3 regions of the Gordonibacter pamelaeae genome follow, and region 3 is predicted to be linked to each of the others. Evidence: predicted binding sites of a transcription regulator. Region 3 holds the regulator's gene; each other region holds the start of a gene.

Region 1 (9,796 bases), on a different contig from region 3:
ATGCGGGCGCGGTTGGTGGCCCAGACGCCGGCACTCATGAAGCTGTTCTTGGACGGCACGTTCGGCTTCGTATCCGACTTCCGCGGCATTTTGGCCGCCTACCTGGAGCGGCATCCCGAGCGGCGCAGCTGTCCGGACGAGCTGACGCCCTCCGAGGAGGCGGGTCTCGTGGTGGCCGAGGCGCTTGAGGCGGCGAAGTTCGCGCTGGCCCGCGCCACGGCCGATCCCGACGCGTCGCTTCCCGATGCGGCCGAGGTGGAGGCCGTCGTCAGGCGGATCGTCGGGTAAGGGCGCGCCGCCCGCCGTCTGCCCCGCGCTGCGCGCGAGGGCGGGGCCGGTCGATGGAAAAGCGGCGCATGAGCGGGCGCGCGCTTTCCGAAACCCCTACAATAGCAGGTGCGAACAACACGAGCGCCGCCGCGTCAGGCGGCGCCGAACGAAGGAGGCCACATGTCCTGCGAGAACAACAATCCGGTCGTCGGCATCATCATGGGTTCCGAGAGCGACATGCCCGCCATGGAGCCGTGCATGAAGCAGCTCGACGAGTTCGGCATCCCCTACGAGGTGAAGGTGGCAAGCGCCCACCGCAAGCCGGCCGAGGTGCACGAGTGGGCCAGCACGGCGCACGAGCGCGGCATCCGCGTGATCGTGGCGGCCGCCGGCAAGGCCGCGCACCTGGGAGGCGTCGTTGCGGCCTACACGCCGAACCCGGTGATCACCGTGCCCATGAAGACGAGCGACCTGGGCGGCCTCGACTCGCTGCTGTCCATGGTGCAGATGCCCTCCGGCGTGCCGGTGGCCTGCGTGGCCATCAACGGCGCGAAGAACGCGGCCATCCTGGCCGTGCAGATCCTCGGCACCGGTTGCGACACCGCCCGTCAGAAGATCATCGACTTCAAGCAGGGCATGGCCGAGGCCTAGGCGGCAGCGCCTGCCGGCTTGCAGAGGCGATCCTCGGGCGGGGGGGGCTGCGAGGGAGTGCGCTGTGCCGGCTGGGTCTGATCCGGTGAATGAAAAAACGAGTTGCGAGGGATGGGTCCATGGGCGCATCCCTTCTCTTTTTAGGACGTCGGCGGCGCCTCGCCCGGATGCGCGCGCAGGGGGGCCTCCGGTTTGCTATCATGGGATTCGTGAAAGTCCAGGCATGGGACGCCGAATGTTTCACGTGAAACATTTGTACGGATAGTCGGCGGCGCATCCCTTCCGTTGCCGTCCTGGCAGCGACCAACGAGTACCGAAGCAGGCGAAACGCATATGACGAAGAAACTTCTGATGGGGAACGAGGCGTTCGCGCACGCGGCGCTCGAGGCGGGCGTGCGCGTGGTGGCGGGGTATCCCGGCACGCCGTCGTCCGAGCTGATAGAGACGGTGGCGAAGCTGCACGCGTCCGGCGCGGCGCGAGGCGTGCACGTGGAATGGTCCACGAACGAGAAAGCGGCGCTCGAACTGCTGGCCGGCGCCTCCTATGCCGGCGCGCGCTGCCTGTTCACCTGCAAGCAGGTGGGGCTCAACGTGGCGTCCGACCCGCTCATGAGCCTGAACTACGTGGGCGTGAAGGGCGGCCTCGTGCTGTTCGTGGCCGACGACCCCGGCCCCATCTCGTCGCAGACCGAGCAGGACACGCGCCGCTTCGCCGCCTTCGCGAAGATGCCCGTGCTCGATCCGTCCACGCCCGACGAGGGCTTCGCCATGATGAAGGAGGCGTTCGACCTGTCCGAGCGCTACCATACGCCCGTCATCGTGCGGCCCACCACGCGCATCAACCACGCATCCACGTTCTTCGACGTGGCCGACGCCACCGACGCGCGCTCCGTGCCCCCCGAGGGTTTCGAGCGCGACCCCAAGTGGATCATCTTCCCGCGCCGCGCCTACGAGGCGCATGGCGAGATCAACGAGCGCCTGCGCGCCATCGTCTGCGACTTCGCCGCCGAGCCCGCGCTCGCCGCGTTCAATCCGATATTCGACGCCGGAAAAGGGCCGAAGGAAACGGAGAAGGCCTGCGCAGCTTCTGCCCCCGCCCTCGGAGGCTCCCTCGCGGGGGATTCAAAAAAGCAAACAAGTGTTTCACGTGAAACATTTGATGACGGAAACGGTAATGCTTGTACCCCGCTCCGCGGCATCGTGGCGGGCGGCGTGTCGGCGGCCTATGCGCGCGAGGCGTTGCGCATGCTGGAGCAGCGCGCTGCCGAGCAGGGCTCCGAGTTGCCCGCCTATCGTTTCTGGCAGGTAGGGACGCCTTACCCGTTCCCCGAGAAAACGGCCGCACGGTTCACGGAAGGCCTCGACGAGGTGCTCGTCGTGGAGGAGCTCGACCACGTGCTGGAAGACGAGCTCCTGCGCTTTGCCGGCCGCACGCATGCGGCTTTCGCGGTGCGCGGCAAGCTCACCGGCGACGCGCGCGACCGCGGCGAGAACGACGTGGACGACCTTGCCGCCCGCATTGCAAGATTCCTCGACATCGCCGAAAAACAAACAGATGTTTCACGTGAAACATCTTCGCCCGAATCCCCATCTGCTCCCGCGACGGCCCCGGCGAGTACCCCGCTCTCCTACGATGCTCCCGCCGACGACCCGCTGCCCGTGCGCCCGCCCGTGCTCTGCGCCGGTTGCCCGCACCGCGGCAGCTTCTACGCCGTGAAGCGTGCGCTGGGGAAGGCACCGGCCGTGCTGTGCGGCGACATCGGCTGCTACACGCTGGGAAACGCCAAGCCGCTCGATGCCGTGGACACGTGCCTGTGCATGGGCGCGGGCATCACCATGGCGCAGGGCTTCGCCGTGGCCGAACCGGGCAAGAAACACGTGGCGTTCGTGGGCGATTCCACGTTTTTCGCCAGCGGCCTGCCCGGCATCGTGAACGCCGTCTACAACGGCCACGACGTGACCGTGTGTGTGCTCGACAACGCCACCACCGCCATGACCGGCTCGCAGCCGCACCCCGGCACGGGCGTCACGCTCATGGGGCCGAAGCGCACGCCCGTCTCCATCGAGCGCGTGCTCCAGGCCGTGGGCTTCGAGTGCATCGTGCACGCCGACCCGCTCGACCTGGACGCCTCCGTTGCCGCCTCGGCCGAGGCGCTGGCGTTCGAGGGCCCCAGCGCCATCCTGTTCGAATCGCCGTGCGTCCAGCTGGTGAGGCCGGGCGCGCCCGCGGCGGTGGATGCGGATGCGTGCACCGGCTGCAAGAAGTGCATCACCGAGATAGGATGTCCCGGCATCGGCTTCGACGGCGACGCGCGCGGCCCGAAGAGCAAGGAGCGCGGCCAGGCGTTCGTTGATGCGAGCCTCTGCAACGGCTGCGGCCTGTGCACGCAGGTGTGCCCCTTCGGCGCGCTGGGCGTTCCTCCGGCTGGTCAGTTGGCGGATGCGGATGCGGCTGAAAATCCTGCCGCAGTGTCACATGAAACAGAGGCTCCGGCGGAAGGAGGCCCCCATGCGTAACGTTCTGTTGGCGGGCGTGGGCGGCCAGGGCACGGTGCTGGCCGCGAAGGTGCTGGCCCAGGCCGCGCAGGAGAAGGGCTGGCAGGTGCGCACGGCCGAGACCATCGGCATGGCGCAGCGCGGCGGCAACGTGGTGTCGCACGTGCGCATGGGCGATGGTGGGGAAGAGGTGCTGGCGCCACTGCTGGCGCACGGCACGGCCGACCTCGTGGTGGCGTTCGAGCCGGCGGAGGCCGCGCGCGTGGTACCGTTCCTGGCTCCCGGCGGCACGCTGGTCACGGCCACGACAGCGCTCCAGCCCGTCACGGCGGCGCTGTCGAAGACCCCCTACCGTGCGGCTGCCGTGGTCGCGCGCCTGCAGGAGCAGCTGGCCGATGCGGCCACGTTCGTGGCCGTGGACGATGCGGCGCTGTGCGCGCAGGCGGGCAGCCGCAAGGTGCTGAACACGCTGCTTCTGGCCAGCGCGCTGAAGACGGGCTGCCTCCCGCTCGATGTGGACGACTTGCGCCGCGCCATCTCCTCCTGCGTGAAGCCGCGCTTCGTCGACCTCAACCTGGCCGCCATCGACGCGGTGGCGGCCAGGTAGGCCCGTCGCCCGCCGCCTGGTTTTCGGCCCTCTTCCGGTCTGGGCGCTGCCTCCCCGGCGCGTCCGACACGCCCCGGCACGGCCGGCTTCGCTCGCTGGCCGCGCATTCTTTTTCGGCCGCTCTTCCTCGTGAAAAAACAAGGGGGTGTCGAGTACCCTGCTATACTAAAAGTTGAAGCGCGCGACCACGCCGCTTTCAAACCGTACCGGAACGAGGGCGAAATGGGCGAGACGATGGAACGGGTATGGCTTGACGAGGCCATCGAGCTGGCCAAGGCGCTCTGGCGCGCCTATGTTCTGGAACCCACCGAAGAAGGGGGCCGGTTCATCTTCGACTCGCTCTTCCAAAGCGATTTCTCGCTCATCGGCACGGGCAAGCACGAGATGTATCCCAATCTGCCGGCGTTCATGGGCGGCCTCGGGCGCGACCAGGAAGAGGCCGAGGGCATAACCTTCGAGATACTCGACGACTATTACGAGGCCCGGCCGTTCGGCGAGGGCTGCTGCCTCGTATTCGGCACGTTGTGGGTGCGCGAGAGGCCGAGCGAGCCCAAGTCGCTCCTGGTGGAGATGGACACGCGTTTCAGCATGGTGTTCCGGCGCGAGGGCGACCGCTGGCTCCTCGCCCACCTGCACCACTCCACGCCCAACGTCGACCAGCACCGCGACGAATACTATCCCAAAACGGTGACGGAGCAGGCGAACGCCGCGCTCGCGTACTCCAAGGCACTTGAGCGCCGCGCCGAACTCGACCCGATGACCGGCCTGTTCAACCATGTGGCCTTCGAGGGCCACGTGTGCGAGGCCCTGGCGCGCGGCGCCTCGGGCGGCACGTTCTTCATGATCGATCTGGACGACTTCAAGCTGGTGAACGACACGCTCGGGCATCCCGAGGGCGACCGCGTCATCGTGGAGTTCGCCGATGTGCTCTCCGACGTTTTCGCGCAGGACGCCTACGTTGGGCGCATGGGCGGCGACGAGTTCGCCGCGTTCGTCGAATGCCCGCTCTCTGTCGCGCAGGCCGAGGCGAAGGCGCGTACGCTCGTCGAGCGCTGGACGGCGTGCTCGGACGGGCGCGTGAGGCTGGGGTGCTCCGTCGGCCTGGCGTCCGTTGCGCGCGACCAGACGTTCTTCGACCTGTACCATGCCGCCGACAAGGCGCTCTATGCCAGCAAGCGCAACGGCAAGGGACGCTTCAGCTGGTAGGGAAAGGGAGCACGCCGCACCCGGCCCGCACACCCGGTCCCGCACGAAAAAACGGCTTTGCATTCCGCGGCCGTTCGCCTAGAATACCAAGCATGGTAATCGCGAACGACATCTTCTCCCTCCCAGCCGTGGTTTCGGCTGGTCGATGGCTCTAGCTTCAAGCACCGCCGTGGGCGGGCTTGAAGCGACCCCTGCGACCCCGCAAGCCATCCAACGAAACGAGGACCTCCCATGCAGTTGACCACCGACCAGTTCGCGCTCGTCAAGGAGCAGTTCAAGACCCTGAAGGCGCGCTCGCCGTTCTACGCCATGAAGTTCGAGGGCATTGACCTGTCCGACGTGCAATCCCAGGAAGATTTCGAGAAGCTGCCGTTCTCCGAGAAGGACGATCTGCGCCGCGTGTACCCGCTGGGCCTGCAGGCCGTGCCCGACGAGGAGGTCGTGCGCATCCATTCGTCGTCCGGCACCACGGGCACGCCCGTCATCGTGCCCTACACGCAGCAGGACGTGACCGACTGGGCCATCCAGTTCGCGCGCTGCTACGAGACGGCGGGCATCACGAACACCGACCGCATCCAGATCACCCCCGGCTACGGCCTGTGGACGGCTGGCATCGGCTTCCAGCTGGGCGCCGAGCACCTGGGCGCCATGGCCATCCCCATGGGCCCCGGCAACACCGAGAAGCAGCTGCGCATGATGCAGGACTTGAAGTCCACCGTACTCTGCGCCACCAGTTCCTACGCGCTCCTGCTGGCGGAGGAGATTGCCGAGCGCGGCATCCGCGACAAGCTCTGCCTGCGCAAGGGCGTCATCGGCTCCGAGCGCTGGGGCGACAAGATGCGCGCGCGCATCGCCAGCGAGCTGGGCGTGGAGATCTACGACATATACGGCCTGACCGAGGTGTACGGCCCCGGCATCGGCATCTCGTGCGACGCGCACCACGGCATGCACGTGTGGGACGACTACGTGTACGTGGAGATCGTCGACCCTGCGACGGGCGCCCCCGTGCCCGACGGCGAGGTGGGCGAGCTGGTGCTCACCACGCTGCGCAAGCAGGGCGCGCCGCTCATCCGCTACCGCACGCACGACCTCACGCGCATCATCCCCGGCGACTGCACCTGCGGCTTCGGGCATCGTCACCCGCGCATCGACACGTTGACCGGCCGCACCGACGACATGTTCAAGGTGAAGGGGTGCAACATCTTCCCCGCGCAGGTGGAGGAGGTCATCGCCGCCACCGACGGCACGAGCTCGGAGTACCAGGTGATGATAGAGAACATCAGCGGCAAGGACGTGCTCACCGTGCTGTTCGAGACCCCGCTCGACGGCGAGGCAAAACAGCGTGCCGAGGAGGAGCTGGCCCTCATCTTCAAGGCGAAGTGCGGCTGCACCCCCGACGCGAAGGGCGTCCCCATGGGCGAGCTGCCCCGCTCGGAGAAGAAGACCAAGCGCATCTTCGACAGCCGCTATTAGTTCCGTTTGCCTCCGGCAAACGGAACCAGCCGACGCTGCGGCCGGCTGAGGCACCCGATCTTCGCGCGATCCCGGAGGCGACGCGTACCAAAGTACGCGTCGCCTCCGCGATCCCACGAATCTCGGGCACCTCAGCCGCCCTCGCTGACTCACTACGCCAACCTGCGCGGCCGTTATGCGGCCTCCGGCCGCATGGCCGGGGCACGCCCCGGCCAACCAACCTGCGCGGCCGTTTTCGCGCCTGCGGCGCGAAGGCCGCCCTGCGGGCGGCCGGCGGCGGCTCTCCCGTGGTTTTCGCGCCTGCCGGCGCGAAAGGGCGCTCTGGCGAGCGCCCTGCCCAACCTGCGAGCCCGTTATGTGCCCTCCGGGCGCATGGGCGGATCGCTTCGCTCCCGCCCGATCAACCCGTGCGCCCCGAATGTTTCACGTGAAACATTTGTTCGCTAGCGAGAGAATCGAGGCGGCCCGTTCACTTTTTCGCTCGCCGAGGCGCTCCACTGTGGTAGAGTATGCGCATGCATTCTGCGAGGGGACATATCGTCGTCGACGAACGCTGGCGTTTCGAGCTGGCCGTCGCGGCTGCATGCCGCGCCTTCGCACCGCGCGCTTCCGAATGCCTCGCACCGTCTGCCTTGCAGCGCACGGTGGCTCAGCAGGACGACGGAGCCTACCGCGCCCTTCCTTATTATTCCTATCGATACCTCTAGCACATGGGTTTGCCCGTGGTGCTGCGACGTGTCGGAACCCGGCGCGGCGCGCCCGCAGCCGGCAAGGTCATGTGCGCCACTGCGCGGGCTCCTTTCCAGCGCGCTGTTTCACGTGAAACATTTGTACGATCATCTGATGATGCGGCAAGGGTCTCCCGTGAAACAAGCTGGAGCAACGGCCCGCACTCCAACGGAAAGCGAACGCGGGCGGGGCAGCCCGCATGAGACGATAGGGAACTACCAATGATCGAAAAGATATGCATGGTGCTCATTTTCGTGGGCGTGGCAGTGGGCGTGGGCATCTACTGCCGACGCCACGCCGGCACCGTCGACGGGTTCATCCTGGGCGGGCGCAACGTGGGGCCGTGGCTCTCGGCGTTCGCGTTCGGCACGAGCTACTTCTCCGCCGTCATCTTCGTGGGCTACGCGGGGCAGTTCGGCTGGAAGTACGGCATCGCCGCCACGTGGATCGGCATCGGCAACGCCATCCTGGGCAGCCTTTTGGCCTGGTGGGTGCTCGGCCCGCGCACGCGCGAGATGACGCACCGCCTGGGCGCGTCCACGATGCCCGAGTTCTTCGGCGCTCGCTTCCAGTCGAAGGGTTTGCGCATCGCGGCCGCGGCCATCATCTTCGTGTTCCTCATCCCGTACACGGCGAGCGTCTACAACGGCCTGTCGCGGCTGTTCGGCATGGCGTTCGGCCTGCCGTATGAGTGGTGCGTCATCGGCATGGCGGTTATCACCTGCATCTACGTGGTGCTGGGCGGCTACATGGCCACCGTCATGAACGACTTCATCCAGGGCATCGTCATGCTGCTGGGCATCGTGGCGGTCATCGTGGCGGTGTTGGTGAACAACGGCGGTTTCACCGAGGCCATCACCACGCTCTCTCTCATCCCGGCCGAGGGCAGCGAAATGGCCGGCCCGTTCGTCAGCTTCTTCGGGCCGAATCTGCCCGACCTCATCGGCGTCATCATCCTCACCAGCCTGGGCACGTGGGGCCTGCCGCAGATGGTGCAGAAGTTCTACGCCATCAAGAGCGGCCCGGCCATCAAGCAGGGCGCCATCATTTCCACGGTGTTCGCCATGATCGTGGCGGGCGGCAGCTACTTCCTGGGCGGGTTCGGCCGCCTGTACGGCGGGCAGGTGGAGATGACGGCCGCCGGCACGCCGGTGTACGACTCCATCATCCCCACCATGCTGTCCACGTTGCCCGACCTGCTCATCGGCATCGTAATCGTGCTGGTGCTGAGCGCGTCCATGTCCACGCTGTCGTCGCTCGTGCTCACCTCGTCGTCCACGCTCACGCTCGACCTCATCAAGGACAACCTGGTGAAGAACATGAGCGAGAAGAAGCAGCTGTCGTACATGCGCGTGCTGCTGGTGGTGTTCATCGTCATCTCGGCGGTGCTGGCGCTCGTGCAGTACAACTCGTCCATCACGTTCATCGCGCAGCTCATGTCCATCAGCTGGGGCGCGCTGGCCGGATCGTTCCTCGGCCCGTTCTTCTGGGGGCTGTTCTCCAAGCGCATCTCGCGCCCGGCCGTGTGGGCCAGCTTCATCGTGGGCGTGGGCCTGACCACGGGCAACATGATCGCCGGGTTCGTGGGCACGGCGTTCATCGCCAGCCCCATCAACTGCGGCGCCATCGCCATGGTGCTGTCGCTGATCATCGTGCCGCTGGTAAGCCTGTTCACGAAGCGCGTGGACTTCGAGGTGGACCCGCCGCGCGTGGAAGGCGCCATCGACCGCGAGTACGAGCAGGAGCTGGAAGGGGAAGGGGAGTAGCGCCGCCGGAAACCGAGCGTACGGAATTCCGCTTGCGTTTCACTTGCTCGCCATTTGCTTCGCGGGGCCCGTTTTGGGCCCCGCAGCTGCTTTCGAAGGCTGTCCAACGAATCGATACTCATCTGATCAGGCAATTCAGTTAAACTTCATCAGGCCTCTTTTCAAAATCTCATTTGCTTCTCACTTGCTCGTCATTTGCTTTTCATTTGCTTCGCTGATATAGTGCAGTTTGATAACACGGCTGAAGGAACACTCATGCAAAACATCGGCGCGCTCATCGAGAATCTCAGGCAGCTTTCCAACGAAACCGAGTACGTGGAATTCAAGAAGGACTTCTCCGAGCCGGAGAAAGAGGCGAAAGACATCTGCGCGCTTGCCAATGCCGCTGCGTTTCATGACGCATCGGCGGCTTACAAAGTATGGGGTATCGAAGACAAGACCCATGAAGTAGTCGGCACATCATTCAATCCCAAAGCTTGCAAGAAGGGTAACCAGGAACTTGAGATATGGCTGCGCCAGCATTTGAGCGCCAACGCACATTTCGAATTTATCGAACATGTCCACCAGGGTGCTTCCGTTGTCGTGCTGAAGATCTGGC
Region 2 (9,796 bases), on a different contig from region 3:
GCGCCGTGTTCAACGAGATACGCAAGGGCGACACCTCGCGCAAGGACTTCTTCAACCGGATCATGGAAGTGGTCACGTTCCTGGGCGGTGACGTGCGCGATGCTCGCTAAACTCGCCTTCCGCAACATCCGCCGCTCGGTCAAGGACTACGGCGTGTACTTCGTCACGCTCGTGTTCGGCGTGGCGGTGTTCTACGCGTTCAACTCGGTGTCGAGCCAGTCGATCCTGTTCGACCTCGAGGACACGGCCTCGGCCAGCGTCTTCGACATGACGGGGCAGTTCCTGGGCATGTTCAGCGTGCTCATCGCCTGCGTGCTCGGGTTCCTCGTGCTCTATGCCAACGGCTTCCTTATCAGGCGGCGCAAGCAGGAGTTCGGAACGTACCTCATGCTGGGCATGAACCCCCGCAGCGTGTCGGCCATCGTGCTCATGGAGACGGCGGCGGTGGGCCTCGTGTCGCTCGTGGTGGGCCTCGCCTTGGGCTTCGCGCTGTCGCAGGGGCTGTCGTTCGTCACGGCCGGCCTGTTCAACATCCAGATGACCCAGTACCGCTTCGTCTTCTCCCTCGACGCCTTCATGCTCACGCTGATGTGCTTCGTGCTCATCTTCGTCGTGACAGGGCTGTTCAACACGCTGTCCATCCGGCGCTACAAGCTCATCGACCTCCTGTCCGCCCGCTCGAGGAACGCGCGCTTCCGCGTGCGCAACCCGTGGATCAGCCTCGTGGCGTTCGTTGCGGCCGTCGGCATCCTCGCCTGGGCGTACCTCACGCTCATGGACAACGGCCTGGTGTACTTCGACGACGGGTTCTGGCGGGCCACGGCGCTCATGGTGCTGGGCACGTTCCTTCTGTTCTGGTCGCTCGCGGGCTTCGCCATCGCGGTGATCGAGCGCACGCGCGGCGTGTACTTCCGCGGCCTCACGATGTTCACGACGCGCCAGATTGCCAGCAAGGTGAACACGGCGTTCGTGTCGCTTTCGGTGGTGTGCATCATGCTGTTCTTCTCGCTCACGGTGTTCTCCACGGGCATGGGCCTGGCGCGCGCGTTCACCGGCAACATAGAGGATGGCACCGTGTACGACGCCACGCTCACGGCGAACGTGTACCTGAACGCGGGCGGCACGCACGATCCCGAGAAGCTCGCGGCCATGAGCGAGGAGGACCGCGAGTACCAGCGGGTCGCCGACGAGAAGGCCGCGGCCGTCGAGGCCGACGCGGAGGCCTACGGCTGGGACATCGCCGCGAAGCTGGCGGACGCCTCGCCGGTCTGGGGCGAGCTGGTGGGGAAATCCGCGCAGCTGGACGCGTTCAAGAGCACCGACGTGACGTACGGCGAGCTCATGGACCGCTACGGGCACGACACGGGCAACGAGAAGCAGAACGAGGCGCTGCACAACCAGGGCGTCACGCTCATCGGCGTCTCGCAGTTCAACGCGCTGGCCGAGCTCGTCGGCCGGCCCACGGTGGAGGTGGGCGAGGGCGGCTACGCCGTGAACAACACGCTCGACGCCATGAAGGCGCTTTCGGAGGCGCTCGCCCGCAAGGGCGAGACGGTCACCGTAGGCGGGCGCGTGCTCGAATCGGTGGGAGAGCTGCGCAGCCAGCCGCTCGAGGACACCACGTTCGCCGCGAGCGGGGCGGAGCTCATCGTGCCCGATTCGGTGATCGACGCCCTGCGCGCCCAGGGGGCGGTTCCCGAGCAGAGCATCCTCAACCTCATGTACAAGACGGGCCGCGTCGAGGGCGACAAGCTGCTCGGGCAGATGCTCGCCGAGGCATCGCCCGCGAACCCTGAGGTGGCGGCGTCCGGCTGGACGTTCAGCCCGAAGCCCTGGCCCGTGACGCTGTCCTTCACGGCCGAGGAGGTGCTCGTCCAGTCGAGCGGCATGAACCTCATGATCTCGTACCTGGCGCTCTACATCGGCTTCGTGTTCCTCATCGCCACGGCGGCGGTGCTTGCCATCCAGCAGCTGTCCGAGGCCAGCGATTCGCTCGCGCGCTACCAGGTGCTCGCCGAGATCGGCTGCGACCGCCGCATGATCTTCCGGTCGCTGCGCGCCCAGGTGCTCGTGTACTTCCTCGTGCCGTTGGCGGTGGCCGTGTGCCATACCGTGTGCGCCGTGGGCGTCATCAGCGACTCGGTCATCTCGCAGCTGGGCGTGTCGGTGCTCGAGCCGGCCCTCATGACCGGCGCCCTCGTGGCCGTGGTGTACGGCGCCTACCTGCTGGTCACGTACTTCGCCAGCAAGGGCATCATCCGCGCCGCGCTCGGCAAGAAGCTCGTGGGGTAGGGAAGGGGGGCCATCCGCCGCGGCGAGGGATAATCCCCCTCGCCGGGCGGCGGCGGTTCTGCTAGGATGCTCTCCATGGAAGACTCGCCGAAAACCGCCAAGCGCCGCGAGCGCGAGAAGCGCACCATCTCGCAGATGGTGGCGCTGTACTGCGCCGGCAACCATGCGCCCGCCGACCGCACCGGGCGCGCGCACTGCGGCGAGCCCGTATGCCCGGCGTGCGCGGCCATCGATGCCTACGCGGTGCTGCGCACCGAGTGCTGCCGCAAGATGGACGTGAAGACGTCGTGCGAGGAGTGCGGCAACCACTGCTACGCTCCCGAGAAGCGCGAGGAGATCCGCGCCGTCATGCGCTACGCAGGCCCGCGCATGCTGGGAAGGCACCCGGTGGCGGCCGTGAGGCACCTGCTGGGCCGCTGAGCGCCCGCGCGCGGCGGATCAGAACGTGAACAGCTGCCGCACCTCGATATCGAGGGCGTCGGCGATCCGCCCAAGGTCGTCCAACCCCACGCTGACGCGGCCTGACTCTATCCTCCAGATATGCGATTTGCTGCTGCCCACCATGAGGGCCAGTTTGTGCTGTGACAGGCCCTGGGCTTCTCGGCGGTCTCTGATGGCAGCGCCGAGGCGCAATCTTTTTTGTTCCGGATTCATTTTCTCAGGGTATTCGGTATAATCGTCTTGACGGCTTCATATATGAAGCCGTCAAGACGATGTGCACGAACGGTTGCCGCACGTTCGCCCGCACTGCCTGCCCGGTCGCCGATGCGTCGCGCGGGCGGCGCGGGGGCGTCTGCGGGATGAAGGGGGACAGGTGGTCGGAAAGCTCGGACGGGGGCGGCAGTGCGGCAAGGACGCGGCATTCGCAAACGCGGTGAGCACGCTCTACGCGAACATCGGATTCATGGGAGTGGACGACCCGCTGTGCACGGTCGTCGTCACCAGCACCGTGCCCGAAGAGGGGAAGTCCACGATAGCGCTCGCCCTCGCGCGCGCCATGGCGGCGTCGGGCAAGCGAACGCTCTTGCTGGAATGCGATCTGCGCCGCCGCTCGCTCGCACGCATGGCAGGCGTGCGCCCTGATATCGGCTGGGGGGCTGTGGCCGTGGGTGACGCCGCGTTGCGCCGGGCGGTGTCGCCCGCCGGCGGAGAGAACCTGTTTCTGCTCGATGCCGAGCCCGACCTGCCCAGTCCTGCGGACCTGTTGGATTCGGCGCGTTTCCGTGCGCTGTTCGACACGCTGGCGCGCACGTTCGACTATGTGGTGGTCGACACGCCGCCGGTCGGCGCGTTCGTCGATGCGGCCGTGGTCGCATCGCAGGCGGATGCAACGGTGCTGGTCGTTCGCGAGGGCTACGTACGCGGTGAGGGCGTGGCTCGGGCATGCGCCCAACTCGAGCAGGCCGGCGCGAACGTCGTGGGCGTTGCCATGAACTTCTGCAGCTCCTCGCCCAGTCCCGAAGGGCGCTGACGGCCGGCTCCCGCATCCGTTTCCCAAACGTTCTCTCCCGCATACCATGCCCGTTCCGTTCGGGGTACAATGCTCGAAGCGGCTTAGCGCCGACGAACGAGACGGAAGGGCGGGCATGCTCGACAAGGTTGACGCGCTGTTCGCGCGCTTGGAGGAGGTCATGGCGTTCCAAGCCATCCGCCAAGGGCTCATCCTCACCATCCCCGTCCTGCTGGTGGGGTCGTTCTGCCTCATCTTCCTCAACCTGCCGCTCGAACCCTACCAGGACGCCCTTGCCGGCGCGCCGCACATCGAGGGCCTGCTCAACTTCGTGTACAACGCCACCATGGGCATCTTCTCGCTCTACGTGGCGGTGGCCGTGGCGCTGCGCTACGCGAACGCCTGCGCCGAGCGGCACGGTGCGTTCTTCATCCAAGGCGCGCCTTTCGCCGCCCTTGCGGCCTACCTCATGTCGGTGGGCTTCGGCGCGGAGGGCTTCGACCTCGTGGTGCTCAGCACGCGCTCGCTGTTCATCGCCATCGTGTGCGGGTTGGCGTCATCCGTGCTGTACTGCAGGCTCGTGCGGCTGCGCCGTGCTCCCGCGTTGTACGGCGACACCCTTGACAACGTGTTCAACCAGGCCGTGTCGGGGCTTCTGCCCATCGCGGCGGTCATCGCGCTGTTCGCGGCGCTCAATGCCGCCGTGGCGGCCCTCACGGCCTCGAGCTGCATCGAGCAGCTGTTCTTCGACGGCGTGAGCGCGCTCTTCCCGCTGGCCACGGCCACGCTGGGCAGCGGGCTTCTGTACCTGCTCCTGAACAACGTCATGTGGTTCTTCGGCATCCATGGCGGCAACATGCTCGACAGCGTGGCGCAGAGCGTGTTCGTGCCCGGCACGGCCGCCAACGCGGCGGCGCTCGCAGCAGGCGGCGAGCCCGTGCAGATCGTGACGAAGACGTTCATGGACGTGTTCGCCTCCATCGGCGGTGCCGGTGCGCTGCTGTCGCTGCTCGCGGCTATCCTGCTGTTCGGCCGCCGCAGGAGCGCGCGGCGCCTCTCGGCGTTCGCAGCCGTGCCCATGTGCTTCAACATCTCCGAGATCATGCTGTTCGGGCTGCCGGTGGTGTGGAACCCGGCGCTGTTCGTGCCGTTCATCGTGGTTCCCCTGGTGAATATGGTGGTGGCGTACGGCGCCATGGCGGTCGGCCTCGTGCCGCCCGTGGTGGTGGACGTGTCGTGGACCACGCCTCCCCTGGTGGGCGGCTACGTGGTTACGGGCTCGCCCGCCGGAGCCGTGCTGCAGCTCGTGTGCATCGCGCTCGGCACGGTGCTGTACCTGCCGTTCTTGCGCCGCTACGAGCGGTTGGCCGACGATCACGCGCGGGTGCAGTACGAAGCGTTGCTCGCATCGTTCCAGGACGACGAGCGCGCCGGGCGCTCGGTGGAGCTCGTGGCGGCCGCGGGCTCGCTGGGCGCGGTGGCCCGCTCGCTCGCCGAGGACGTGCGGGCCGCCGTGGGCGCGGGGGCCTTCGAGCTGCGCTACCAGCCGCAGTTCGACGTCGCCGGCCGCGCCGTGGGCGCGGAGGCGCTCCTGCGCATGGAGCATCCCGTGTACGGCTGGCTCTACCCGCCGCTCGTGATAGAGCTGGCAAAGGAGGCCGGCGCGGGCGGCGAGCTCGAGCGCGCCGTGTTCGAGCGGGCGCTCGCCGATGCGCAGGCCGCAGAGGCGCTCGCGCATGCGGGGGAGCTCGACCCGGGCTTCAGCGTGAGCGTGAACGCCACGGCCACGATGCTCCAGGACGAGGAGGCCGTCGGCTTCGTCATCGACGCCTTCCTCGCCCGCGGGCTCGACGCCGGCCGCGTGGTGGTGGAGGCCACCGAGCGCGAGGCGCTGCTGTGGGACGCGGGCGCGCATGACCTGCTGCGCCGCGTGGCGGACGCGGGCATGCGGCTCGCCATCGACGACTTCTCCATGGGGCGCACCTCGTTCCAGTACCTGGAAACCAGCGTGTTCTCCGTGGTCAAGCTCGACGGGACCATCGCCAAGGGCGTGATGGAGAACGAGCGCTACGCCGAGATCGTCTCGTCCATCGCCGACCTCTCCGAGCACTTGGGCTTCACCGTGCTCGCCGAGTACGTGGAGACGGCCGAGCAGCGCGACGTGCTGAAGATGCTCGGCTGCTCCCTGTTCCAAGGCTACCTCTATGCGCCGGCGCTGCCCTTCGACGAGATGGTGGAGCGCGCACGGCTGGACTAGGGGCAGGTGCCGCCGCCACCCCTCCCGGCGCGCCGCAACGGCGGAAAGCGAACGAATTGTGCGCATCGTTTGAACGCTCGGACACGAACGTATGTTTTCGCTGGCTCTTTCCGCGCGCTGCGCTAGAATGAACGATTGCACGGAAATGATAGTTTTCCGGTAGCCTAATTTGCAACCCCCGACGCGCGCCGCCGGGCCCGGCTGCCGGCTGCGGATGCGCAAGAGAAAGAGCGATAAGCCACATGGGACAGAACGCCATCGTCATCAAGGGTGCCCGCGAGCACAACCTCAAGGACATCGACCTCATCATCCCGCGCGACGAGCTCGTGGTCATCACGGGCCTCTCGGGCTCGGGCAAGTCGTCGCTCGCGTTCGACACGATGTACGCCGAGGGTCAGCGCCGCTACGTGGAGAGCCTCTCCAGCTACGCGCGCATGTTCCTCGGGCAGATGAGCAAGCCGGACCTGGACAGCATCGACGGCCTGTCGCCGGCGGTGTCCATCGACCAGAAGACCACGTCCAAGAACCCGCGCTCCACGGTGGGCACCACCACCGAGATCTACGACTACCTGCGCCTGCTGTTCGCGCGCGTGGGCGTGCCGCACTGCCCCGAGTGCGGGCGCGTCATCAGGAAGCAGACCACCGACCAGGTGACCGACGAGATACTGTCCCTGGCGCCGGGCGCGAAGGCCATCGTCATGGCGCCGGTGGTGGCGGGCCGCAAGGGCGAGTTCACGAAGCTGTTCGCCGACCTGCAGAAGGAGGGCTTCAGCCGCGTGCGCATCGACGGCGAGATCCTGAAGCTGGAGGCCGAGCCGCTCACGCTGAACAAGAAGATCAAGCACTTCGTCGACGTGGTGGTGGACCGCGTGCAGCTGAAGGAGAGCGCCACGAGCCGCATCGCCGAGGCGGTGGAGCTGGCCACGAAGCTGGCCGACGGGCGCGTGCTCGTGCAGGTGCTGGGCGACGACGGGCAGCCGCTCGGCGAGGCGGGCGGGCAGTCCTCCGGTGCGAAGGGCGGCCTGGGCGAGGGCGAGCACATCTTCTCGCTCGCGCTCGCGTGCCCCGAGCACGGCCACTCCATGGACGAGCTGCAGCCGCGCGACTTCTCCTTCAACGCGCCCTACGGCGCCTGCCCCGACTGCCTGGGCATCGGCAGCCGCGAGGAGGTGGACCCCTCGCTCGTGGTGCCCGATCCCTCGCTCACGCTGGCCGAGGGCGCCATCGCGCCGTTCAAGACGGGCAACTACTACCCGCAGGTGCTGCGCGCCGTGGCCCATCATATGGGCACCGACGAGAACACGCCGTGGGAGGACCTGCCGAAGAAGGCGACCGACGCGCTGCTCTACGGCTTGGGCGACCAGAAGGTGCGCGTGGACTACGTGACCGTGGACGGCCGCGAGACGTACTGGTACATCGAGTGGGAGGGCGCGCTCGCCGCGGTGCAGCGCCGCTACCAGGAGGCCCAGTCAGACAACCAGCGCGAGAAGCTGTCGGAGTACTTCGCCATCGTGCCGTGCCAGACGTGCGGCGGCAAGCGCCTGAAGCCCGAGATCCTGGCCGTGACGGTGGGGGACAAGTCCATCCACGACGTGACCGAGATGAGCGCGGCCGACTCGCTCGACTACTTCGAGGGCCTGGCCTTCCATGGTGCGGAGGAGCACATCGCCGGCCCCATCGTGAAGGAGATCAAGGCGCGCCTGCGCTTCCTGGTGGACGTGGGCCTGGACTACCTCACGCTCGAACGGGCCACGGCCACGCTCTCGGGCGGCGAGGCGCAGCGCATCCGCCTGGCCACGCAGATCGGCGCGGGCCTCATGGGCGTGCTCTACATTCTGGACGAGCCGTCCATCGGCCTGCACCAGCGCGACAACGAGCGGCTCATCTCCACGCTCGAGCGCCTGCGCGATTTGGGCAACACCGTCATCGTGGTCGAGCACGACGAGGACACCATCCGCAGCGCCGACTACGTCATCGACATGGGGCCGGGCGCGGGCGAGCACGGCGGCCAGGTGGTGGCGGCCGGCAAGCCCGACGAGATCGTGAGGTTCGAGGGCTCGCTCACGGCGGACTACCTTTCGGGCCGCCGCACCATCCCGGTGCCGGAGAAGCGCCGCAAGCCGCGGCGCGGGTCGCTCAAGCTCACGGGCGCCGCGGAGAACAACCTGAAGAACGTGACGCTGGAGGTTCCCTTCGGCACGCTCACCGTGGTCACGGGCGTGTCGGGAAGCGGCAAGAGCTCGCTCGTCACCGACACGCTGGCGCCGGCCCTCGCGAACCGCGTGAACCATGCGCACCGCCGCTCCGGCACGTACAAGAAGATCACCGGCCTGGACAAGATCGACAAGGTGATCAACATCGACCAGAGCCCCATCGGGCGCACGCCGCGCTCGAACCCCGCCACCTACATCGGCCTCTGGGACGACATCCGGGCGCTGTTCGCCAGCACGCAGGAGTCGAAGGCGCGCGGCTACGGGCCGGGGCGCTTCTCCTTCAACGTGAACGGCGGCCGTTGCGAGGCCTGCAAGGGCGACGGCCAGATCAAGATAGAGATGCACTTCCTGCCCGACATCTACGTGCCCTGCGAGGTGTGCGGCGGCGCACGCTACAACCGCGAGACGCTGCAGGTGACGTACCGCGGCAAGAACATCGCCGAGGTGCTGGACATGACGGTGGACGACGCGCTGGCGTTCTTCGAGAACATCCCCGGCATCAAGCGCAAGCTGCAGACGCTGCACGACGTGGGGCTCGGCTACATCCGCCTGGGGCAGCCCGCCACCACGCTCTCGGGCGGCGAGGCGCAGCGCGTGAAGCTGTCGAGCGAGCTGCAGCGCCGCCAGACCGGCAAGACGTTCTACATCCTGGACGAGCCCACCACCGGCCTTCACTTCGAGGACGTGCGGCAGCTTTTGGAAGTGCTCGAGCGCCTCGTGGATGCTGGTAACACGGTGCTCGTCATCGAGCACAACCTGGACGTCATCAAGTGCGCCGACCGCATCATCGACCTCGGCCCCGAGGGCGGCGACCGCGGCGGCACCATCGTGGCCCAGGGCACCCCCGAGGAAGTGGCCCAGGTCGAGGGCAGCTACACCGGCCAGTTCGTGAAGCGCATGCTGGAGGACGGCCGCCTGTAGGTCGACGAGGCGGGCGTGACAGGGGGACGGGGATAATGTCACGCTCTCGGAAGCACTGCGAGCCCCTATCGCATCGAGGAGCGTGACATTATCCCCGTCCCCCCGTCACGCCCCGGTTCCCGCTTTGCGAGAATCTTACCGAATGCCTCCTTTACCTGCCCGCGTGCTCGTGCGACAATGCGCTGCGGCCTTTTCCGGCCGGGAATCCAACGGACAGCGAGGGGAGCGGGTGCAGGTGGCAGAGGCGGGTACGGCTCCGGCGGGGAGCCGGCATATGGCGCGCGGCATCGTGTGCGCGCTGGCGGGCGGGGTGTGCTGGGGCTTCTCGGGCACCTGCGCGCAGCTGCTCATGAACGACTACGGCGCGCCGGCGGAGTGGATCACCTGCGTGCGCATGGTCATCGCCGCCGCGTTCTTCCTGTTCCTCACCGCGGTGCGCGACTGGCGCGACCTCGTGGCCGTGTTCCGCGACCGCCGCTCGCTCGTGCAGATCGCGCTGTTCGCCGTCTTCGGCGTGCTGCTCACCCAGATGAGCTACCTGAACGCCATCAGGTACACGAGCGCCGGCGTGGGCACCGCCATCGAGCAGATCGGCCTCGTGCTCATCATGCTCTACGTGTGCGTGCGCGCCCGGCGCCTGCCGCGCGTGCGCGAGGCGCTGGG
Region 3 (9,796 bases):
GAGTTCCTCGCGCTGGTACTCGAGCACGGTCTCTTGCGCCCGCAAGATCGACAGGCGCTCGGCCCGGGTGGTGTCGCCACGCCTGCAGAGGCGCACGAAGTACTGGATGCCCTCGATGGACAGGCCGCTTTTGCGGAGCGCCTCGACCAGGTGCAGCTGGGCAACGTCGGCCTCGGAGAACGTCCGCACGCCGCGCTTGTCGCGGTGAAGGTTCGGAAAGAACCCGCACTTGTCGTAATAGCGGATGGTGAAAGCCGAGATTCCCGTCAAGGCGACAACGTCGCCGATGCCGTAGATCGGATCGGCTTGCGTTGCCGGAACGTCGGCGATCCGGCTATTTCGCCCCTCGTCGCCCATAGGCCTCCTCGGAAGTCGACTTGAGTACGTGCTTAGAGTTACTCTAACTAAAAATGATTTTAACTTAGAGTAACTCTAAGTGCAATATGAAAGCCTCGGCCTACCCGGAGCCGCTATGCGCCGATGCCGCTGCTGCCGAACCCGCCGGTCCCTCGATCGGTGGCGGGCAGATCCTCGCACGGCTCGAACACGGCCTCGGCCACGCGCATGATGGCCAGCTGCGCGATGCGGTCTCCCCGTTTGATCTCGAAAGGCTCACGCGGGTCGAGGTTGACGAGGATGGCCTTGATCTCGCCACGGTAGTTGCTGTCGATGAGCCCCGGTGCGTTCACGAGGGAGATCCCGTGCTTCGCGGCCAAACCGCTGCGCGGCAGCACGAAACCGGCGTAGCCGGCCGGAATGGCGACGGCGATGCCGCAGGGCACGAGCTTGCGCTCGAAGGGCTGCAGCGTCTCGTCGACCGTCGAGCGCAGGTCGACGGCGGCATCGCCCGCGTAGGCGCAGGCAGGCACCGTAAGCTCGGCGTCGAGCGCCTTGAGGGGGATCGCAAGGCGCTCCATCAGCGCAGCCCCTCGAGGGCGGCGGCGAACTCCTCCACATTCTGGAAATCCTTGTAGACGCTTGCGAACCGCACGTAGGCCACGTCATCGAGCTTCGCCAGGCGCACGAGCACCATGTCCCCGAGTTCCTTCGACCTGATCTCGTTGCAGGAGGCGTTGCGGAGCTCGGTTTCTATACTGTCGACGAGCGACGCTATCTGCTCGGGCGAGACAGGCCGCTTCCCGCAGGCGATGAGCAGGCCGCGCATGAGCTTCTGGCGGTCGTAGGCCTCTGAGGACCCATCGGCCTTGATGACGATGAGCGGGTTCTCGCCCAAGCGCTCGTAGGTGGTGAAGCGGCGACCGCAATCGAGGCATTCGCGACGTCGCCGGATAGCCGTGCCATCCTCGGAAGGGCGCGAGTCCACCACTTTCGATTCGAGGTTTCCGCAGGAAGGACAGCGCATGAAAGGCTCCTTTGCTCGATTTTGGCTCAGCCTAGCATACAAGATATTGTGGTTCAATCCGCATCGTCGATCCCTGCAAAAAAACCGCCCCCTGCAGAATCAGGGGGCGGTTCCGAAGCTGCACGAGCCTGCAACCTCACCTGCAGCCAAGCAGCGGGGAAAGGGTCACAGCTTCACCCTCACGTGGGTGTCGCCCAGCCCTCCCCCTTCGGCGCAGTCGACGTCGAACATCCAACGGGTTGCGGTGAGCGCGTCCAGGAAGCGCTCGTCGTGGGATACGAGCACCAGGGCGCAGGGGCAGTCGGCCAGCACGTCCTGCAGGGCCTCGACGGAGCGGATATCCAGATGGTTCGTCGGCTCGTCCATGGCAATGAGATGAGGACGCCCCATCAGGCCCTAAGCCAGCAGGAGCTTGCGCATCTCGCCGGGGCTAAGGTCGTCTCCCTCCAGGATGCGCGTCGGCGGCGAATCGAGCCGGGCGACGATGGAGAGCAGGCGCCCGCGGCTGGCAGGCTCGAGGACCTTCACGGAGGCAAGCAGGTCGCGCGCCTGGTCGCACCCTATCTCCTGGGGAACGAGCACCACGCCCTCTTCCGGCACCTGCCGCAGCACCTCGGCGAGCAGCGTAGACTTGCCCGCGCCGTTCCTGCCGACCAGGCCTATGCGGTCGGTGTTGCCCACGTACAGCTGCGGATGGTGCAGCATGCGCCCCCCGCCCAGCGCCAAGGACCCGGCCTCGCGGTGAACGAGAACCTTGCGTGGGGAGGGCTCGGCGTCGAGGCAGAGCGCGCCCTCGTACACCTTCGCGGTATGCGCCTCGGACACCCGTTTCTCGGCGCGCTCGAGCTTCTTCCCCATCTGCGACGAGAGCCGCCCGGCCTTGCCATCCTGGTCGGAATAGATGGCCAGCTTGACCTTCGTGCGCCCGTCGTGGTCGTGCCGGTCGAGATGGCGGGCCGATCGCCGTGCGGCCGAGCGGGCTGCCACTCCCTCCCGACGGGTGGTTTCCGCCTTGAGGCGGCCCAGCTCGCGGCGGGCGTTGGCCCGCTCTTCTGCCAGGGTCCTCCGGCGCAGGTCTATCTGCTCCTTCGCCTGGGAGTACGAGCCGGGCACGGTAACGGCGCGCCCCTGGTCCACGAACACGCACGAGGTGGCCAAACCGTCGAGCAGCGCGCGGTCGTGCGATACGAGCAGGCCCGTCCTCCGATACTCGGCGAGCGTGCGCGCCACCAGATCGCGGGTGTCGGCATCAAGGTGGTTCGTGGGCTCGTCGAGCGCAAGGAGCACGGGATCGGCCGCCAGGGCGCATGCTATCTGGATTCGCTTGCGCTCGCCGTGCGACAGCGTGTCGAAGCGCCACAGCCACGCGTCGTCGATGCCGAGCAGGTAGCGCAGGCGCACGGCCTTGGGCCCGTAGTCGCAGGCGAACTCCTCGAGGCCCGCGGGCGCAGCATCCGTCGACTGGGCACAGAACAAGCCAGCGACCTGCGGTGAAACGCTCCCCTTCTGCGGCTTGAGCACCCCGCAGACAATCTTGAGCAGCGTGCTCTTGCCGGCCCCGTTCGGGCCGACCACGCCGGTCCAGCCGGGGGCGAACACGGCAGACGCGTCATCGAGCGCCAGGGCATCGGCGCCATCGTAGGCATAGGTAAGATGGTGGGCTGAAACGAACATGGAGGGGCCTCCCTTTGAGAGGCACCGGAAGCGATGCTTTTCGCGCTGGTCGCCCGCATGCCGACGCGGCAGCGAGGGCAGGGCTGGGAACATCAAGGAACGGCAACGAAAGCGCACCCGGTGCATAGCTTGCATGACCTGTCGGGTGTCCGAAGGCTTTCGTTAAAACCTCATGTTCCTTGTCTCCTTTTCGAAGGCGCCGTCTGCGGCAGCCTGTCTGGACTATCGATCTAAGCGGAAGTCTACCACACGGACCCGCAGGGAGGAAGGCCCCTCCGACGGAATGGGGGCGCCCCCGGGGTGGCGGGGGCGCCTCGCAGCCACAGAAACGCAGCATCTGTGGGTATTCCAAGGCCGTTAGAGGCCGATGAAAATGCTGACGAAGGCAAAGAGGGAGAAGACGCATCCCGCCAGGGCGCCCTGCCACGGCCTCACGCGGCCGTAGGCGCACCCGGCTACGCTGCCGCGGTGAAGGGCCCGCACCGTTTCCGGAGCGCCGTAGTGGGCGTGCGCACGATGCGCTGCAGACGATGGTCTCTGCGCGTGCGCAGACGACGCGCAAGCGCCTTGGGAAACGTCCCCGGGAAACTCGATGATAGCCCCAGCTGCAGGCACATGCCCGAACTCCGGCTGCAGGGCCGACGTGCCGTCGAGGGGGTACCGCATCTCGAAATTCTTCATCTTTCTGCCTCCTAGCCCTTGCGTAGAACCTTTGTTCGCATATATAATAGGACGAACAAAAGTTCATGTCAATACGTAATTAAAACATTTGTTCGTTCAAGGGAAAGGACGGGGCATGTCCGACAAAGTGACGAAGCGTCAGAAGGCAGTGCTCGACTGCATCGAGGAGTGCATCCGCGAGAAGGGCTACGGTCCCACCGTGCGCGAGGTTTGCCAGAGCCTGGGCCTTTCCTCCCCTTCGACGGTCCATGTGCACCTCAAGGCGCTTGAGGAGAAGGGGCTCATCAAGCGCGATCCGCTCAAGTCGCGCTCCATCGCGCTCACCTACCCGCTCGGCGACACGGAAAGCGCCTCCAACGTCGTCAAGCCCAGCTTCAACAAGGTGGTGAACGTGCCGCTCGTGGGCAACGTGGCGGCCGGCTCCCCCATCCTGGCCGAGGAGAACATCACCGACACCATCTCGCTCCCCACCGACATCGTGGGCGACGCGCCGTCGTTCTTGCTGTCGGTGCGGGGCGAATCGATGATCGAGGCAGGCATCAACGACGGCGACTACGTGGTGGTGAAGGAGCAGCCCGTCGCCAACAACGGCGACATCGTCGTGGCCATCATCGACGACGGCGCGACGGTCAAGCGCTTCTACAAGGAATCCGACCACATCCGCCTGCAGCCGGAGAACTCGACGATGGAGCCCATCATCACCACCGATTGCTCCATCGCGGGCAAAGTGGTGGCGGTGTTCCGACGCCTGTAGGCGGCGCCTTGCGGTGCTCCGCCGGAGAAGCGCCGCGCCCTGTCGGGGTACGGCCCCTGCAGGGGAAACGCCGGCCTTGGAAAGAGGGAGCCCGTTCGTCCCAGGACTGGCCGGCGATCCGAGATCGCGTCGTTCGGTCGCGAACTGCTTGGTTAGAGTTACTCTAACCAAGCAGTTCGCAGCTTCCCGGAAGGGACGCGCCTAACGGTCCTTCTCCGCCGCGTAGGGACGGAACAGGCCGGCAAAGGACGGAGCTGCCAGCATGACGAGGTGCGTGCCGTCCTCCTCGTGCTTCTCGGACAGGATATGGCAACGCTCGTGCGCCACCGAGACGAGGTCGCCCCGGTTGTAGGGGATCACCACGTCGAGATGCTCGTCCTGCGCCGAGGCGACGCGGGCGACATGCCCGACAAGCTCGGCAATGCCCTCCCCCGTCGCCGCCGACACGAACTGTGCCTGCGGGTGGCGCGCCTTGAGGGCGCCGCATTGCTCCCCGTCGAGCAGGTCGCATTTGTTGAACACGAGCACGCGGAGCAGGTCCTGCGCCTCGATCTGCCCGAGCACGTCCTCGACTGCGGCGATCTGAGCCTCGTACTCGTCCGACGACGCATCCACCACGTGCAGCACCAGGTCGGCGCCCGTTATCTCGTCGAGCGTCGACTTGAACGCCTCTATGAGCGTGGTCGGCAGCTTTTGGATGAACCCGACCGTGTCAGTGACGGTGATCTCGCGTCCTTCAGGCAGCTCGAACTTGCGCGTAGTGGAGTCCAACGTGGCGAACAGCTTGTCGTAGGCCAGCACGTCCGCATTCGTCAAGCGGTTGAGCAGGCTCGACTTTCCGGCATTCGTGTAGCCGGCCAGCGCCACCTTGAACATGCCGCTCTCGTAGCGGCTCTCGCGCTGGATGGCGCGCACCTCGGCCAGATGCTTGAGCTCGCGCCTGATGGACGTGATGCGCTTGCGCACCATGCGGCGGTCGACCTCGAGCTGGCTCTCGCCCTCGCCGAAGCGCGACCCCACGCCGCCGCCCATGCGGTTCGAGGCCAGGTGGGCCCACATGCCGCGCAAGCGCGGCAGCAGGTACTCGTTCTGGGCGAGCCGCACCTGCAGGCGGCCCTCCTTGCTGGTGGCATGCAGCGCGAAGATATCGAGGATGAGCGCCGTGCGGTCGATGACCTTCACGTCCTTGCCCACCACCTTCTCGAGGTTCGACTGCTGGGAGGGCGTGAGCTCGTCGTCGAACACCACGAGGTCGGCCGCGTGGGCGCGTGCCAGCTCGGCTACCTCCTCGGCCTTGCCCGAGCCGACGAACGTGCGCGGGTTCGGCGCGTCGAGCTTCTGCGTGGTGACGGCCGCAACGTCGGCGCCCGCCGTGTCCACGAGGCGCTCGAGCTCGGCGAGAGAAGAGGCCAGCGGCCAGGAGGCGCCGGGGCGGTCGACGCCCACGAGCACGGCCTTCTCGCGGCGCTCTTCGGATACAGGGGTCATGCCCCGCGTGATAACGGATTCGAATTCAGACATGGAGCCAACCTTTCGAGGCAGGAACAGGCACACCGGTACTGACGGCGGCGTGCGAAGACAGTCGGGCGCGGTCGCAACCGCTAGAGAAACGCGTGTGCTGTCTGCATGATAGGTGCTCCGATCTTGAAGGCTCTTCGGCAGGGCCGGCCTGCGGAACCGTATCATACCACAAGTCCACCCTGTCACGGAAACGCTCAGGCAACAGCGTCTCCCAGCACGTCCAGCGCCTCGGCCGCCTGCGCCGCGACGTCGGGCTCGTTCGCGTCGATCCAGCGGATGCGCCTATCCTTGCGGAACCACGTGCGCTGCCGTTTCGCGTAGCGGTGCGTGGCTGTCTTGATGCGCGTGGCGGCCTCCTCCATCGTCGTCTCGCCGTCCAGGGCGGCGACGACCTCCTTGTACCCGATAGCCTGGGGGGCCGTGATGCCGTCTCGGAACCCGCCCTGCAGCAGGCGCGCGACCTCGTCCACAAGGCCGGCGTCGAACATGCCGTCCACGCGCGCGTCTATCCGCGCGTTGAGCACCGCCGGCTCCACGGACAGCCCGACGAAGCATGCCGGCACGAGCTGCGGGATGTCCGCCAGCTTCGCGCGCTGCTCGGCAAGGCTCGTGCCCTCCTCCAGCAGCTCGAAGGCGCGCACGACGCGCTTGACGTCGGCGGCGGGCACGATGGCGGCGCTTGCGGGGTCGCGCTCGCGCAGCAGCTCCCACAGGACGTCGGAACCTTGCTCGTTGGCAAGGCGGTTGTAATGCTCCCGCACGGGATTGCCCGTTTGCTCGCCCTTCGGGAACTCGTAGGCGTCGATGGCTGCGCGCACGTACAAGCCGGTGCCGCCGCACAGCACGGCGCGCTTCCCGCGCGCGGCGATGTCGCGGAAGCAAGCGCGGGCGTATTCCTGGAAGAGGGCCGCCGAGTACGGCTCGCCGGGGTCGGCAAGGTCGAGGCCGTGATGGGGAACGAGCCGCTCCTCGGGAGCGAGCTTTCCCGTGCCGATATCCATGCCCCGGTATATCTGCATGGAATCGGCGCTCACCACCTCGCCGTCGAGCGCGAGGGCGACGGCCTGCGCGAGGGCGGACTTGCCCGAGGCCGTGGGGCCGACGATGCAGACGACGGGGTCAGCGCCCATCCGCCGCCTCCGCGGGCGGCTCGGAGCCTTCCGCCACCTCGCCTGCCAGATACCACGTCTTCGCCTCGTCGATGCGCACGCGCACCGTGGTGCCGGCCAGCTCCTCGATCGAGGTGCCTTCGGGCAGCGGCGCGTGCACGGTCTGGTTCTTCGGGCTCTTGCCCGCGAGCAGGCCCGCATCGCGCTTGGACGCGCCCTCCACCAGCACGTCGACCGTGCTTCCCAAGTCGGCCTGGTTCGCCTCGAAGGCCCGCTTCTGCACGAAATCGACCAGACGGTCGAACCGCCCCTGGATCACGTCGCGCGGCGTGGGATCGTCGACCGAGGCGGCAGGAGTTCCCTCGCGCTTGGAGTAGATGAACGTGAACACCTGGTGGTAGCCCACCTCGTCCACAAGGCGGTACGTGTCCTCGAAGTCCTTCGCCGTCTCGCCGGGGAACCCCACGATGATGTCGGTGGAGAGCGCGATCTCCGGCAGCACGTCCCGCAGCTTGCGCACGAGCTCCAGGTAGTGGGCGCGCGTGTAGCGGCGGTTCATGGCGGCCAGCACGGCGTCGGAGCCCGACTGCACGGGCAGGTGGAGCGCCGGCATGAGCGAGCGCAGCGTGCCGAACCTGCCGATGACCTCGTCGGTAAGGTCCTTCGGATGGCTCGTCGCGAAGCGCAAGCGCTCGATGCCCGTGGCGTCGAGCGCATCGAGCACGGCCGCGAAGCGGGGCGAGCCGTACAGGTCGCGACCGTAGGAGTTCACGTTCTGGCCCAGAAGGGTGATCTCCTTCACTCCGGCGGCCACGTAACCCTCCGCCTCGGCCACGATATCCTCGAGCGGGCGGGACTTCTCGCGGCCGCGCACGTAGGGCACGATGCAGTACGAGCAGAAGTTGTTGCAGCCCTGCGCGATGGGAAGCCAGGCGGCCCATGCGTGCTCGCGCGCGGTCGGCAGCTCGGAGGCGAACGAAGAGCCGGCGTCGAGCACCTCCACGTGGTGCCCGCCCTCGTCGAGCGCCTCCTCGAACAGCCGCGGCAGCGAGCCCAGGTTGTGCGTGCCGAACACCACGTCCAAATGCGGCAGCTCGTCAACGAGTTTCTGCCCGTCGCGCTGCCCGATGCAGCCGCCCACGGCCACGACGCGTTTCGACAGCGGGGTGCCGGCGCGCAGCGGCGTGTTCTTGAGCGAGGCCACCTGGCCGTAGAGGCGCGTGTCGGCGGCTTCGCGCACGCAGCACGTCATGAACACGACAAGGTCGGCGTCCTCGATGGCATCGACGGGCAGCGCGCCCAGGCCCTCGAGCATGCCGGCGACGCGCTCGGAATCGTGCTTGTTCATCTGGCAGCCGAACGTGCGGATGCAGAACGCGAGGTTCGTGAAAGGGGTATGGGTGTGCATGGGTATCCTCAGTGTGCAAGGTCGGACGGGTGGGCTTCCGCTTCCCCGTCGACAACAGGCATGGACACGCCGCGCGTGTAGCGCGGCTCGACTGCGAAGCGAATGGCCGTGCGGTACTCGCCTTCGATGACGATGTCCGCAAAGGAGGGCACGCAGGCGATCTCGATGCCCACGGGCGAGAGGAAGCCGCGCGAGATGGCGATGGCCTTAACGGCCTGGTTCACCGCTCCGGCCCCGACAGCCTGTATCTCCACGCCCACGCCGTCCTTCACCATGCCGGCGATGGCCCCGGCCACGGAAGCAGGCGACGATTTCGATGAAACCTTCAGGCAGCCGATCTCCGGCTTGTGCTCGGGTGCGGTCATGCATATCCTTCGTCGTTTGAGTACGTTGCTCGTGCGTTTGGCGTACGTTCAATATGCGCGCGGCGCGCGGGCGCCGCATTTCTAGGTATTGTTATTCTAGCTATTAATGGTATGGCGCGCAACCTGCGGATATGGCAGTACGCCGACCAGATGGCGCAGCTTATGCGGAACTTAGCGGAGCTTGCTCACGGGGATATGGATGCGGATGCCGTCCTTGCCCACGCGCACCTCGGGCTGCACGTCGGGCTCCAGGTAGTAGCGTTGAGCGACGTCGCGGTAGGCAGCGGCCACCCGGCCAGCGAAGTCGTCCAGATCCTCGCGGGCCAGCTTGAGACCCCGTGCGTCCTGGGAGGCACACGGGGCGGCGGTGCGCGGGGCTGCAGGCTCGGGTGCGTCGTTGCCGATGCGCACGCGGTCGAGCAGCGGGGACAGGGGCGCTATCTCGCCGTCCAGCACGCGGCGCGCCGAACGCTCGGACAGGGCGAGCCCCAGCGACCCGGCGAGGCCTGCGAGCTCCGCCGGGTCGGCGGCGAGGGCCAGGCGCTTGCACACGGGCAGCTCGTCGGCTCGCCCGAACGCGCGCGACGCCGCCGTGAGCGACGAGAGGCCGAACGCGTAGAGCGTGGCCACGACGTCGGTGACGGAGCCCAGGTAGACGGTGCAGTCGCGGCGACACTCGAGGGCGAACTCGCACACGGTGCGCAGGATGTTCTTCGGGCCGCGCACGGCCACGGTACCCGCATCGGTGCGCTCGAACACGGGGAAGCTCGACTGGTCGGCCTTCTCCCCCACGCGCGCGAGGTCCGTCTCCACGACGAACGAGGAGCCCCGTCCCGCATCCGAGGCGGCGATGCGCGCCGTCTCGGCGTTCACGGCGATGGAGTACAGGGCCATGCCGCGGCCGTGCACGCCCCACTTGTC

The links. Region 3 encodes LexA, which represses DNA repair genes until DNA is damaged. Its sites were predicted from a motif close to CNAACANNTGTTNG; they were not measured.
Region 1: C1877_RS00265 (sodium:solute symporter family protein) is a predicted target of LexA. The motif match lies at 7,525-7,538, and genes of this name have one in related genera.
Region 2: uvrA (excinuclease ABC subunit UvrA) is a predicted target of LexA. The motif match lies at 6,084-6,097, and genes of this name have one in related genera.

Annotation. Positions count from the first base shown of each region.
Region 1 is NZ_PPTS01000001.1:55,486-65,281, forward strand. It holds gene C1877_RS00235 (TetR/AcrR family transcriptional regulator) at 1-288, shown strand, start outside; gene purE (5-(carboxyamino)imidazole ribonucleotide mutase) at 451-921, shown strand; gene C1877_RS00245 (thiamine pyrophosphate-dependent enzyme) at 1,255-3,438, shown strand; gene C1877_RS00250 (indolepyruvate oxidoreductase subunit beta) at 3,431-4,024, shown strand; gene C1877_RS00255 (diguanylate cyclase domain-containing protein) at 4,247-5,230, shown strand; gene C1877_RS00260 (phenylacetate--CoA ligase family protein) at 5,462-6,703, shown strand; gene C1877_RS00265 (sodium:solute symporter family protein) at 7,654-9,198, shown strand; gene C1877_RS00270 (ATP-binding protein) at 9,454-9,796, shown strand, end outside.
Region 2 is NZ_PPTS01000007.1:134,254-144,049, reverse strand. It holds gene C1877_RS11805 (ABC transporter ATP-binding protein) at 1-110, shown strand, start outside; gene C1877_RS11800 (FtsX-like permease family protein) at 100-2,292, shown strand; gene C1877_RS11795 (nitrous oxide-stimulated promoter family protein) at 2,368-2,712, shown strand; gene C1877_RS11790 (helix-turn-helix domain-containing protein) at 2,731-2,946, opposite strand; gene C1877_RS11780 (CpsD/CapB family tyrosine-protein kinase) at 3,107-3,763, shown strand; gene C1877_RS11775 (PTS sugar transporter subunit IIC/EAL domain-containing protein) at 3,879-5,999, shown strand; gene uvrA (excinuclease ABC subunit UvrA) at 6,242-9,133, shown strand; gene C1877_RS11765 (GNAT family N-acetyltransferase) at 9,408-9,796, shown strand, end outside.
Region 3 is NZ_PPTS01000003.1:449,469-459,264, reverse strand. It holds gene C1877_RS07080 (MerR family transcriptional regulator) at 1-357, opposite strand, end outside; gene dut (dUTP diphosphatase) at 471-917, opposite strand; gene nrdR (transcriptional regulator NrdR) at 917-1,363, opposite strand; gene C1877_RS15680 (P-loop NTPase family protein) at 1,529-1,753, opposite strand; gene C1877_RS07065 (ATP-binding cassette domain-containing protein) at 1,760-3,037, opposite strand; gene lexA (transcriptional repressor LexA) at 3,834-4,472, shown strand; gene hflX (GTPase HflX) at 4,674-5,993, opposite strand; gene miaA (tRNA (adenosine(37)-N6)-dimethylallyltransferase MiaA) at 6,188-7,123, opposite strand; gene miaB (tRNA (N6-isopentenyl adenosine(37)-C2)-methylthiotransferase MiaB) at 7,113-8,510, opposite strand; gene C1877_RS07035 (stage V sporulation protein S) at 8,519-8,875, opposite strand; gene C1877_RS07030 (ATP-binding protein) at 9,047-9,796, opposite strand, start outside.